Regions from separate parts of the Bradyrhizobium sp. LjRoot220 genome, predicted to be linked through region 2. Evidence: riboswitches for the same ligand, from Rfam matches in the RefSeq annotation. Region 2 holds a riboswitch; the other holds the start of a gene.
The links. Region 2 has a riboswitch for cobalamin ahead of ACSQ84_RS04000 (TonB-dependent receptor). Riboswitches for the same ligand answer to the same signal wherever they lie in the genome.
Positions count from the first base shown of each region.

Region 1: linked by a shared signal. The riboswitch ahead of ACSQ84_RS27685 (TonB-dependent receptor) and the one ahead of ACSQ84_RS04000 (TonB-dependent receptor) in region 2 are both predicted to bind cobalamin.

Region 1 is NZ_CAXUPS020000008.1:19,647-23,982, forward strand. It holds gene ACSQ84_RS27685 (TonB-dependent receptor) at 1-1,228, opposite strand, end outside; cobalamin riboswitch at 1,343-1,542, opposite strand; gene ACSQ84_RS27690 (FecCD family ABC transporter permease) at 1,678-2,721, shown strand; gene ACSQ84_RS27695 (ABC transporter ATP-binding protein) at 2,718-3,500, shown strand; gene ACSQ84_RS27700 (ABC transporter substrate-binding protein) at 3,500-4,327, shown strand.
Region 2 is NZ_CAXUPS020000001.1:974,178-978,513, forward strand. It holds gene ACSQ84_RS03980 (energy-coupling factor ABC transporter permease) at 1-137, shown strand, start outside; gene cobF (precorrin-6A synthase (deacetylating)) at 185-934, shown strand; gene cobT (nicotinate-nucleotide--dimethylbenzimidazole phosphoribosyltransferase) at 980-2,035, shown strand; partial or broken gene ACSQ84_RS03995 (histidine phosphatase family protein) at 2,048-2,612, opposite strand; cobalamin riboswitch at 2,745-2,945, shown strand; gene ACSQ84_RS04000 (TonB-dependent receptor) at 3,061-4,336, shown strand, end outside.

The DNA of each region.
Region 1 (4,336 bases), on a different contig from region 2:
CGAACATCACGTTCTTGACGCTCAAGCGAGGCGTCAGCGACCATGTCTGCAGATGGCTGTCGACGTAACTGTTGGCGAACGGATTGAAGAACGCGCCTTGTTGCTTCTTGTCCCGCACCCCGCCATCGATGATCAGATCGACGCCGTTCCACAGCGTCTTGGTGAAGCCGGCGGTGGCGCTGGCGCCCTGCTGGTTGCCGTAGTCGCGCGGCGTGCTGGTGCCGGTGCGGTTGGTGACGAGTTCGTTGACGCCGATCGAGGGATCGACGATGCGGCCGCCGGGGAAGCCGAGCTTCTGGTCGTCGCCGGTGACGGTCACGAACGCGCTGAGCCCGGGCGTGGTGTAGTTGAGGTTGCCGACGCCGTTGCGCTGATCGAGCGCGTTGTTGACGCGATAGCCGTCGGACTTGATGGCGTTGCCGTAGAACGAGGTCGACCACGGACCGAAATTGGTCGCGGCCGAGACCGACGCCATGCGCTGGTTGAAGGAGCCGACGCCGGCCTCGCCGCGGATCGCGACCGGCGGGCCGCCGACGCCGTTCTTCAGGACGATGTTGACGACGCCGCCGACGGCATTGTCGCCGTACAGCACCGCACCGCTGTTGCCGCGGGTGATTTCAATGCGTTCGATCGAATCGCGCGGAATGGTCGAAAAATCGACGCCGGCCATATCGATGTCATTGAGCCTGCGGCCGTTGATCAGCACCAGGGTATTGGAGGTCGCAAACGCGCCGAAGCCGCGCAGATCGACGCTGGTCTTCACGCCGTTGACGCCGCCAAACAGACTGGTGAGCTGCACGCCCGGCGTTTGCGCGATGATTTCCTGCAAGGTTTGTGCGGGTGAGTGCGCGATTTCTTCAGCCGTGATGACGGTCGCCGCCGTGCCGACGATGCCGGCGAATTGCCGCACCGGCGCTCCGCCGCCGCCTTGGCCTCCACCTTGCGAAGCGACGTTGGCGCCGGTCCCCGGCGCGGGGGTCGCGCTGCTTGACGGCCTCGGACTGGGCGCGGCGATGCGGCGCGGTCCCGAGCCTTCATCGGAAGCGGGTTTTGCGCGGGTGCGGTTCTGGTCGCCGGGCGGGTTGACCTCGATCGCGGGCAATTGACCGGCCGCGGCGGTCTGCTGGGCGTGCGCGCCAGCAATGCCGAGCGCCATGATCGGCGCCAGAAAACTCGACGTCAGCAAAAGATGGCGGCGCCGCTTGGCACCTAGCGTGATGGAAGACATGGTTCAGGCCTCGGTATGACGTCAGTGGCACGTCACAGCGAACCAAGCGCCACCAGTGTGCTGTAAGCAGCGCTGGTGAAGCTAATGCCTGTACTCCCCGACCGACATCTTCGCGTGTGACCACGGCTGACGGCAGGTCTCCTGGCTTGCGGGTCGTTACCTTTCGTCGCCTTCCCAGGACCGAGATTCCCAGTGGCGTTGGACAAAAGATTCACCGCTTACAGTTGCGGGGGCAGCCGCGGAATTGGGGGATTTTCCCCGCACCGCATTCCCTTTTGATCCCCAAAACGGGAACCGTCGAAAAAATATGGTAGAAATTTGTCAAAGACAGAGTCAATCCCATTCGGCCCCGCCTGCGATCCTCGCTGGACGAGTGCGTCTTTTTTGTCGCATGAGCAGTACCGCTCGCATGCATAGTGCGGTACGGGCTGACCGTCCGGGAACGATCGATGAGTGTTGAGGCCATCATTGCTGCAAACGAGGAGGCCGCGCGGCGCCGGATTGGCGTGACGGCCGCGCTTGCCGGCCTTGTCGGGCTATTGGTGCTGATCTCGCTCGGCATCGGGCCGGTGCGGCTGTCGCCGCTGGCTGTGATTGAAGCCCTGCTCGGTGGCGGCAGCGACGTGGCGCAGGTGATCGTGCGGGAAATCCGGCTGCCGCGGACCATTCTGGCGCTGGCGATCGGGGCCATCCTGGGAATGTCGGGCGCGTCGCTGCAAGGCCTGTTGCGCAACCCGCTGGCTTCGCCCTCGCTGTTCGGCGCGCCGCAATCGGCGGCGTTCGGCGCGGTGCTGGTGATCGCGCTGGGGTGGGCCGATGTGCGCTCCTATGCGCTGCCGGTGGTGGCGATCATGGCGGCGTTCGGCTCGGTGTTCGTGCTCTTGACGATCGCCGGCCGCAATGCCGGGCTGCTGATCCTAATCCTGGCGGGCCTTGCGATTTCGAGTCTGGCGGGCGCCGCCACCGCATTGGTGATGAACCTCTCCAGCAATCCCTTCGTGGTGCTCGAAATCGCGTTCTGGCTGCTCGGATCGCTGGAGGATCGCAGTTTTCAGCACGTGATGCTGGCGCTGCCGTTCATCGTCGCCGGTGGCATCATCCTGTTCAGCCAGCGCAACGCCTATCGGACCTTGAGCCTCGGCGAGGAAACCGCGCAGAGCCTCGGCGTCGATGTCGGACGCCTGCGATTGATCGTGATCACGGGCGTGGCGCTTGGGGTTGGCGGCGCCGTCGCGGTCACCGGCACCATCGGTTTCATCGGCCTGGTCGCGCCGCATTTGATGCGGCCCCTGATCGGCCACGATCCGGCGCGGCTGCTGGTGCCGAGTGCGTTCGCAGGCTCGGCGCTGCTGCTCGCCGCCGACATCGCGGTGCGGATCATTCCCTCGACCAGCGACATCAAGGTCGGCGTGCTGACCTCGATCATTGGCGTGCCGTTCTTCCTCTATCTGATCGCGCGCGAACGCCGCGCGCTCGGCGGAGGCGTCGCATGAGCGACACGGCGCTTCTCACCGCCCGGAGTATCAACGTGACATTGGCCGGTCGCCATGTGCTCAGCGATGTCTCGCTGTCGCTGACCGCGGGTCATCTGGTCGCGTTGGTCGGGCCGAACGGCGCCGGCAAGACCACGCTGCTGCGCGCATTGTCGGGGCTATTGCCGTCCGGCGGCGATATCCATATCGGCGGCGATGCGCTGTCGGCCCTGCCGTTGCGCGAGCGCGCCAAGCGGTTTGCCTACCTGCCGCAGGGGCATATCGTGCACTGGCCGCTGCCGGCGCGCGACATCGTGGCGCTCGGCCGCTATCCGCACGGCGCGACCGATCCGGCACGCCTGTCGCCGACAGATGCCGACGCCGTGCTGCGCGCGATGCAGGCGGTCGATGTGGTGGAATTCAGCGAGCGCCGCGTCACGGAATTGTCCGGCGGCGAGCGCAGCCGCGTCGCGCTGGCGCGTGTGCTGGCGGTGGAAGCGCCGGTCATCCTGGCCGACGAGCCGACCGCCTCGCTCGATCCGCGACACCAGATCGACGTGATGAAGAATCTGCGGACCACTGCCGACAAGGGCGTGCTGGTCATCGTGGTGACGCACGACCTCGGCCTGGCCGCCCGCTTCGCCGATCATGTGCTGGTGCTGAAGGAAGGCCGGCTGGTGTCGCAGGGCGCACCGGCGCAGGCGCTGTCGGAACAGGTGATCGCGGAGGTGTTCCGGATCAGCGCCTACCGCGCCGAATACCAGCGCGAGGCCGTGATCGTACCCTGGGCGGATTTGTGATGCGCCGCCGGCTTGCCGTGCTGCTGGCGGTTGCGGCGCTGGTGCTGCCGGGCGCGACGCTGGCCGCTAACCTGCCGCGCGTCGTGTCGATGAACGTCTGCAGCGATCAATTGCTGCTGTCGCTGGCCGACCCCGAGCAGATCCTGGGGCTTTCGCGGTTTTCGCGCGATGCCTGGCTGGTCGGTGACGTCGGGCGTTATCCAAGGCTGTCGGGCGGCGCGGAAGACGTCATGGTGCTCAAGCCCGACATCGTCGTCGCCAATCTGTACGACAAGCGTTCGACGCGGGAATTGCTGAAAGCGCATGGACTGCATCTCGCCGAACTTCCGGTGCCGAAAACCCTGCCCGAGGTGAAGGACCAGATTCGCGAGTTCGGCGACATCGTCGGCCATCCCGATCGCGTGGCGCAGCAGATCGCCCGGCTTGATGCGGCGCTGGCACGGGCGCGCCAGGCTGTTGCGGCCAAACATTATCGCGTGCTGCCGCTGTCGCGGCGCGGCTGGGTCGCGGGCAGCGACAGCTTTGTCGGCTCGCTGCTGGCCGAGACCGGGCTGTTCAACACCGCCGGCGATCTCGGCTTCAATTTCGGCGGTTTTGCTTCGCTCGAGGCGATCGTGAGCCAGAAGCCGGATTTGCTGCTGGTGTCGCAGGCCGGCGATTTCGCGCGCGACGACGGCCAGGCGTTTCTGCTGCATCCGGCGCTGGCGCGGTTCTATCCGCCGGAAAAACGCATCGTGATTCCGGAACGGCTGACCGAATGCGGCGGCGTGATGCTGGCCGAAGCGTTGGATGTGCTGACCGCGGAATTGAAGCGGGTGGGGCGGTAAACACTTCCG
Region 2 (4,336 bases):
CGACCTTCGCGGGGTCCTACGCGCTGGTCATCGTGATCGAGCCGTTGGCGGATCTGGCCGTGCTCGCGCTGGCAAAGTCACTGCGCGGCGTTACGGCCGACGGCTTCGTTACGCCGCGCCTGTACAACGCTGCATAGAGACGATGTGAGGGGCGGTCGTTTTACGGCCGCCCTTCGCTGAAGCCATGCTGACGCTTTCCCTGATAGGCATCGGCTGCGGCGATCCCGCGCAGCTCACGCTTGCCGCGATCCGCGCGATCAATGCTGCCGATCTCGTCCTGATTCCGCGCAAGGGGACCGCAAAGTCAGATCTTGCGGAATTGCGGCGGACGATTTGCGCCGACGTGCTGACCGGCGACAAGACGCGCATCGCGGAGTTTGACCTGCCTGTGCGCGACGCCGGCGGGACGGATTATCGCAAGGGCGTCGACGACTGGCACGATGCCGTCGCCGCAACCTGGTCGCGCGCGATCGCAAACCATCTCGGTAGCAGGGGGCGCGTTGCGCTGCTGATCTGGGGCGACCCGTCGCTCTACGATTCCAGCCTGCGCATCGCGCGTCGGCTCGATCCATTGCCGACGATCGAAGTCGTTCCGGGCATCACGTCGATCCAGACGCTGTGTGCAGCGCATGCGCTGCCGCTCAATGACATCGGCGAGCCCTTCCTGGTCACGACGGGCCGGCGGTTGCGCGAAGGCGGCTGGCCTGATGGCACCGACACCGTGATCGTGATGCTCGACGGCGGCGCGGCCTTTCAGTCGCTGGAGCCGAAGGGACTGCACATCTGGTGGGGCGCCTATCTCGGCATGCCCGATCAAATCATCATGTCCGGTGAACTCGCCGAGGTGGGGCCTCGCATCGTCGCCGCGCGACAAGAGGCGCGCGAGCGGCATGGCTGGATCATGGATAGCTACATTCTCAAACGCAGATCGTGACACGGCTGACGCCGAGGCCACGACATCATTCCAAGGCGACATAGCATGCTCCCCGAGTGGGTTTACCAGGAATGCCCCGACGTCTCGGCCGTCCATCGTGAGGCGGCGTTGGCCCGCCAGGCGCAGCTGACGAAACCGACCGGCGCGCTCGGCCGGCTTGAGCACGTTGCGGTCGAGCTCGCGGGCTTGCAGCGGACGGAGCAGCCGCGCGCGGGGCGCGTTCCGATCATCATCTTTGCCGGTGATCACGGCATCGTGGCGCAAGGTGTCTCCGCCTACCCGCAGGAGGTGACCATCGCAATGCTGGCGAACTTCGCCGCGGGCGGCGCGGCGATCTCGGTTCTGGCGCGCGAATTGGGTTCGAGTCTCGAGGTCGTCGACGCCGGCACGCTGGCGGGATCGCCGCTGGCGGGCATCATCACCGACAAGCCGCGCTGCGGCAGCCGCGATTTCAGCGTGGAGGCGGCGCTTGAGCCGGCGGAGTTGGCCTTTGCGTTCGAATGCGGGAGGCGGGCCGTGTTGCGCGCGGAGGCCGGTCGGCCTGATCTTCTCATCCTCGGCGAGATGGGTATCGGCAATACCACGACATCGGCCGCGATCGCCTCGGCCTTGCTCGGCGTGAGCGCGGAGGAGCTTGCGGGCAGCGGAACCGGCGTCGATGCCGCCGGCCGGGCCCGCAAGGCGCGTTTGATCGATGCCGCGCTGGCGCTCCACGGGCTCACGGGGGCCTCTGCCGAAAGAGTCCTGTGTACGGCCGGCGGTCTGGAGATCGCAGCCATATGCGGTGCAATCATTGCGGCCGCGCAGCGTCGCATTCCGACCCTGATCGACGGCTTCATCGTCTCGGTGGCGGCCTTGGCGGCGGCGCGGCTCAATCCGTCGTGTCAGCCGTTTCTGCTACCCTCGCATCAATCGGCGGAGCAGGGGCATCGCCTGGTGCTCCGGGCCCTGAATGTGCATCCGCTGGTCAGTCTGGATCTCAGGCTCGGCGAGGGATCGGGTGCCGCGATCGCATTGCCGCTGGTGCGGTTGGCATGCGCCCTGCACAACGGCATGGCGACTTTTGCACAGGCCAATGTGCCGGATCGTCCAGCCGGATGACGGCGGTTTAGCAACCCGCTGTTTGACCGACACCACCCGCCAACCCTTCGACAGCCGATCGATCCGAGTGAGGGACAGCGGGTGGATCACGAAGCGCAAGGCGGACTCTGGCGTGAGGTCGAGCGCGATGCAGAGCGTAGCGCGGATGGTGCCGGAGTGGACCACAAGCGTTGTCGAACCTGTCTTAATCTGACCGAGTCCGCGCCGGACTCTTGCGATCTGATCTTCAAAGCTCTCCCGACGGCCGTGAGCGGGTGGGGTCACTCCAAAATTTCGTATAGCCTTCGCCGCCGGCGGCTGCGAGGACGTCGTGGCGCCGTCCGGTTCAATCGCCAAAATCCTGCTCGCGGAATTCGCTCGCCAGAATCGGATCGAGTCCCAGCGCGTGCGCCGTGTCGACCGTGCGCCGCCGCGCCGGGCTTGCGTAGCTCGCGGCGCCCTGCGGGAGATGCTGTCGCGGCGCGTCCAGTTGCGACCGGTCGCTGAGATCAGCTGGAGCGTCTGAGGCATGGATCGTTCCCGCGATGCCGTCGACGACGGCGTACCGGACCAGCCAGAGGAAGGTTTGTCCTTCCATTCCACGTCTCCAGGGAAGCCTGAACAAGCGATGCTTGCGATAGCACCTTTGTCCGCGCCGTTGTCAATGCAGGTGGTCGCTCCGATACGAACGTCGCGGCAGCGACTGCACATTGACTCTGCGTTCGACTTAATCCTAGATGGTTTTGACGGTTTCCCCTTACGGGGATGAAAAGGGAATGCGGTGCGAGGAAACTTCCTCAATGCCGTAGCTGCCCCCGCAACTGTGAGCGGAGAATCTCGCGTCACGCGCCACTGGGCATCTCGGTCCCGGGAAGGCGACGCAAGGTAACGACCCGCAAGCCAGGAGACCTGCCGTCAGCCGTGGTCACACGCGAAAATGTCGGTCGGGGAGTACAGACATTCGGCTTCAGCTGAGGCTTTACAGGCCGAAGGTTGAGACCCGGTTCGCTGTGACGTGCCACTGACGTCATACCGAGGTTTCAGCCATGTCCTGTCTTCGTGCCGCGCGGCCGCGCAAGTTCCTGCTCGCGTCCGGCGTTCTCTCTTCCTTTGCTGCCTTCGACATCTCCGCGGTCTGCGCGCAACAGGCGGGCTCCCGCGAGCCGTTGCCGCCGATCGAAATCTCTCCGCCCACCGACCAGAAGCGCAAGCGGGCCAAGCCGTCTGCCCGCGATGAACGGGGCGCGCGTCGCGTGGCGGCAAATAGAGCTGCTTCGCCAGCGACAGCACCGAAGCCGACCGGGGATACGACGCAGACACCGCTCAACACGAACGCCATCGCCGGAAGCGCGTCACGCCTCGGCCTGGCTGTGCGTGAAGTGCCTGCGACCGTGGAGGTGATCTCGGCCGAGACGATCCGCGAGCAGGGCTATCGGACAGTGTCTGACGTCGCGCAAGGCGCAGTCGGCGTGACCTCCGGCGACAATCCGGCCGAGCCCTCGGCGTTCTCGATGCGCGGCTTCACCAACAGCCAGATCAACATCCTCTACAACGGTATCAAGATCGGCCCCCAGAACATGACATCGCGTATCATGGACACGGCCAATCTCGAGGCCGTGGAGTTTCTCAAAGGTCCGGCTTCGCTGCTGTCGGGCGAGGGGGCCAGCGGCGGCGCGATCAATTTCGTGACCAAGCAGCCGCATACGGGGACGATCCGGAACGAGGCCTATTTCTCCTATGATTCGCTGAACTCGTTCCGCAGTTATTATGGCTCCGGCGGCAGCACCAACGTTCAGGGGCTCGACTACCGGTTCGACATCAGCCGCTCCTCGCTCAACGGCTTTGCCGACGATACCAACACCAGGACGCTGGATATCTCGGGTCAGCTCAACTACCGCATCTCCGACAATCTAAAGGTCTGGGGCGCGATCGAATACCGGGAGGATCGCGGCAAGCCCTATTGGGGCGTACCGCTGGTCCCGGTCGCCTTCAGCGGATCGCATGCCACGACCGGCATCGTTTCGGGCAGCTATGTTTCGAACTATAACGGAACCAATCTTGGCCCGGTCACGATCGACGATCGCACATTCAACACCAACTACAACGTCCTCGACAATCGCAACGTGGCGAAGGAGGTATGGCTGCGCGGCGGCTTCGAGCTCAAGCTCGCGCCCGGCCTGACGCTGAGGAGCCAGGCTTACGGATATGGCGCAGAGCGGGAGTGGTTCAACAACGAGGTCGCGGCGTTCAATGCCAATGTGAACCTGGTCGACAGGGAGCGCTTCTACGTGGCGCACAGCCAGAAGCTCGCCGGCAACTTCA